DNA from 2 places in the Acetobacter ascendens genome. Region 2 is predicted to be linked to the other one. Evidence: predicted binding sites of a transcription regulator. Region 2 holds the regulator's gene; the other holds the start of a gene.

Region 1 (2,201 bases), 1.1 Mb from region 2:
AACTGCATGCCTTCAACAACATCCAGTTCTGTCTGGAAGTGCTTGGCTTCTTCAATCGTGATCACGCCTTCGGAGCCAACTTTCTGCATGGCTTCGGAGATCATCTGACCGATTTCAGATTCACCGTTTGCAGAAATCGTACCAACCTGAGCGGTTTCCGCCGGGGTGGTCACTTTCTTGGCGTTCTTCTTCAGCTCTTCGATAACAACGCTAACGGCCTTGTCGATCCCGCGCTTCAGATCCATCGGGTTCATGCCAGCGGCAACAGCCTTGTGGCCTTCACGCACGATAGCCTGAGCCAGAACCGTAGCCGTTGTGGTGCCGTCACCAGCAATGTCATTGGTTTTGGATGCTACTTCACGCAGCATCTGAGCGCCCATGTTTTCGAACTTGTCAGCCAGTTCGATTTCCTTGGCAACGGAAACACCGTCCTTGGTGATACGGGGAGCACCGAAGCTCTTGTCCAGCACCACGTTACGGCCTTTGGGACCCAGCGTTACTTTTACAGCGTCAGCCAGAATATCCACACCGCGCAGCATACGCTGGCGTGCGTCTGCACCAAACTTTACGTCTTTGGCAGCCATTGAATTTCTCCTGTGAAGATCGTTCTGAAATTAAAAATGCGGATCAGCGCAAAATCAGGCGGTTACTACGCCCATGATGTCGCTTTCCTTCATGATCAGCAGCTCTTCGCCATCGATCTTCACTTCTGTGCCGGACCATTTGCCGAACAGGACACGGTCACCGGCCTTAACATCAAGCGCCACAATCTGGCCCTGTTCATTCCGGGCACCCGGACCAACTGCAACCACTTCGCCTTCCATAGGCTTTTCCTGAGCTGTATCAGGAATAATGATTCCGCCAGCGGTCTTCTGTTCGCCTTCAAGGCGACGGACAACTACCCGGTCGTGTAAGGGACGAAACTTCGTCATTATGGATCGCTCCACATTCATTTTTTGGGATGGCGCCCTTAACAGAAAGCAGCTCCATCCACTTTGTCGCGCGTAACATAACGCCGCGTTACGTTAGCACTCCCACCTCGGGAGTGCCAGAAAAGGAGATAGGTCTGCCCAAAGGCAGAGTCAAGGAATGTGGATAAAGTTTCTATTTGCTGTAACCTGACAACAGATAGGAGGTGCTCACATGGGTCATATCACTACACTTCAGGCTGCGGATGGACATGAGTTTTCTGCATGGGAAACCGAAGGCAGCCATCATCCTTACACACTTGTGGTGCTTCAGGAAATTTTTGGTGTGAACCACCATATCCGGCAGGTTTGCGAAAACTTTGCCAAGGCTGGATTCCACGTCATTGCGCCAGCTTTGTTTGACCGTGTGCAACGTGGAGTAGAGCTAGATTATTCAGCAGAAGGTGTGAAAGAGGGCTTGGCATTGCGGGCACAGATTCCGCTTGCCAAAACATTACTGGATATTCAGGCAGCCGCCTCTGTGTTCAAGCCTCGTAAGGTAGGTATTATCGGCTATTGCTGGGGCGGTACATTGGCGTGGGAAGCTGCGTGCAAGACAGATGATTTTGCCGCGGCTGTTGGCTGGTATGGGGCTGGTATTGCTGCCAGTCGGAATGAGACTCCGCGTTGCCCGGTAGAACTGCATTTTGGTGAACAGGATGCAAGTATTCCGCATACTGATATTACCGCCATTCGGCAGGCACACCCGGAAGTTGAACTTTACGTGTACGATGATGCCGGACACGGCTTTGGCTGCCCGGAAAGAAGCTCTTTTAATGCCAAAGCTTATCAGGAAGCGCAGGAACGCAGCGTTGCTTTCCTGAAAAGTAATCTAAACCCATAGGGCTTTTAGCCTGTTTCTGCTGTGGCCGATGATCGAATTATGATTGACAATTACGGCTGGTCATGGGGGGATGGGGTATATCCTGAACTGCACACGGTGTGCTGCAGGACAAAACGTTGAGAAGAACAAGGACTATCCCGCTCATGCCGACCGGTACAGTAAAATGGTTTAACGCCACCAAGGGTTATGGCTTTATTGCCCCAGATGATGGCGGTAAAGATGTGTTCGTGCATATTACCGCAGTGCAGGCAGCGGGTTTGCGTGGCCTGAATGACGGACAGAAAGTTTCTTTCGATCTGGTTGAAGAACGCGGCAAGCAGGCTGCAACCAATCTGAAAGTAGATTGATTTTTCAGGCAGGGCCGATCAGTTTTGATCGGCCCTTTCTGT
Region 2 (2,201 bases):
TAACCCAGCCTGTGCCTTTGCCACGCAAAAAAGGTGGCACGCGGTTTTCTACACTGGCAGTACACAGCACTTCCGTACCGCCAACGCGAATAAGGGCAGAGCCTTCAGCATGATGGGCAAAGCCGGTTTCAATGGTAATGGGGCGCATCTGGTCTGGCTGGCGGCCTGAAGGGCGCATGGAAAGCTCCTTGGTACAATTAAGATGTCTGGCGCGAATGGTGCGCTTTTGTCGGCAGTAAAACTGCACGAATAAGGTATATAAAGGCTATCCGGGATTTATGGATATGCGAAGGAGCCCTTGTGTCATGAAGCGTGGTTTGCTGCCAGTAAAAGCTGCTCTGCCTCCGGGGCTGAATGCGCGGTCTGCGGCTATTCTGCGTGAAGTGGTGGAAGAATATGTGGCGAGCGGAGAACCTGTTGGCTCTCGCACTTTGTCTGATAGGTTGGGGTTGCCGCTTTCTCCGGCCACAATACGCAACATTATGGCATCCCTTACAGAAGCAGGCCTGCTGTTTTCTCCCCATACATCTGCCGGGCGGTTGCCTACAGAAAAAGGATTGCGGCTGTTTGTAGATGGCCTGTTACAGTTTGGCGCGCTCTCGGAAGAAGATCAGCGGGTTATTGGTCAATCTCTGGAAGCCAAGGGGAGATCACTGCAAGATACGCTCACAGAGGCTTCTTCGCTTTTGGCGGGGATGTCCGATGCGGCTGGGTTGGTGGTGGCTCCTAAAGGAGACGGCGGCATCAAGCATATCGAGTTTGTGGCGTTAGGCAGTAATCGCGCATTGGTTATTCTGGTGGGTGCAGATGGACATGTTGAAAACCGCGTTATTGAAACACCTCCCGGTATGCCGCCTTCCGCTTTGGTGGAGGCCGCAAACTATCTGAATGCACGGGCCATGGGGGCATCTCTGCCAGATTTGCGCACGCGCGTAAGTTCTGAAATGACGGAAGACCGCAGCATTTTGAACGGGCTCACAGCAGAGGTGGTGGAAAGCGGCCTTGCCATTTGGGATGGTGGCGGAGATGGGCTGGGCGGCACCCTGATTGTACGCGGGCAATCCCGTTTATTGGCCGACGTAGATGGGCAGGACAGGCTGCTGGCCATTCAAACACTGTTTGACCGGCTGGAAGCGCAGGAAACCATGTTGCGCCTACTGGAATTGGTAGAGAACTCAGAAGGTGTGCGTATTTTTATTGGTGCAGAAAGTGGGTTGTTTGGGGCTACGGGTATGTCTGTTGTTATGGCGCCAGCGCGTAATGAGGCAAACCGGATAGTAGGGGCTATAGGGGTTATTGGCCCCACCCGTATCAATTACGGGCGTATTGTGCCGGTGGTTGATTATACCGCCCGCCTGCTGGGTGAAATGCTAGGTTAGCCACTGTTTGTATATGTGGTCGGAATTCGGCCATGATTTTTATTACAATGCGCAAACAGGGCAGACGATTATGTATGAGAATGGTAAAGGGCCTGTATGACAAGCGCTCCGTCTTCTGGTGATCCGGGTTCATCTTCTAGCCATTCTCAGGGCAGGTCTCCGCAAAATCGCAGGCCCGATCTGCGCCGCCCACGCTTTCGCCAATGGCGGAAGGTGCTTGGGGCAACGGCTGCGTCGGCGTTGGTCGGCACTACGGGTGCAGTGGTTTTGCTGTGGTCTCAATACGAAGGGATTGTGGCGGATCTGCCAACGGTAGAGGGTTTACGCTCTTATCAGCCGCCAGTTATGAGCCGCCTTTACGCGGGAGATGATCAGCTTATTGCCGAACTGGCGAATGAGCGGCGTATTTTTGTGCCCATCAGTGCTGTGCCCGATAAGGTGAAAAGTGCCTTTGTGGCCGCAGAAGACCAGAAATTCTGGACGCATAAAGGGGTGGACCCCGTTGCCATTGCACGCGCTGGCCTTACGGATTTAACGCGCGGCAAAGGCAAGCGGCCTATTGGGGCGTCTACCATCACGCAGCAGGTGGCGCGTATCATGCTGTTGGGCAGTAATGCCGTATCCTTCAGGCGTAAAGCCAAGGAAGCCTTTTTGGCCATGCGGGTGGAGCAGGTTCTGCCCAAAGACAAGATTCTGGAAATCTATCTGAACGAAATTTATCTGGGCAGCGGCGCATATGGCATTGCCGCAGCATCTCAGACCTATTTCAACAAGCCGCTTGATCAGCTGGATGATGCAGAAGCCGCGTTTTTGGCGGCGCTG

The links. The regulator HrcA, encoded in region 2, represses chaperone genes, less so after heat shock. The targets are predictions, from matches to a motif close to GTTNGCACTCNCNNNNNGNGAGTGCNAAC.
Region 1: groES (co-chaperone GroES) is a predicted target of HrcA. The motif match lies at 1,025-1,053, and genes of this name have one in related genera.

What each region holds. Positions count from the first base shown of each region.
Region 1 is NZ_CP015164.1:1,479,484-1,481,684, reverse strand. Features, by position in the region: gene groL (chaperonin GroEL) at 1-584, opposite strand, end outside; gene groES (co-chaperone GroES) at 639-932, opposite strand; gene A4S02_RS07155 (dienelactone hydrolase family protein) at 1,144-1,812, shown strand; gene A4S02_RS07150 (cold-shock protein) at 1,956-2,159, shown strand; gene A4S02_RS07145 (ATP-dependent DNA helicase) at 2,178-2,201, opposite strand, start outside.
Region 2 is NZ_CP015164.1:2,550,570-2,552,770, forward strand. Features, by position in the region: gene rph (ribonuclease PH) at 1-178, opposite strand, end outside; gene hrcA (heat-inducible transcriptional repressor HrcA) at 279-1,379, shown strand; gene A4S02_RS12530 (penicillin-binding protein 1A) at 1,476-2,201, shown strand, end outside.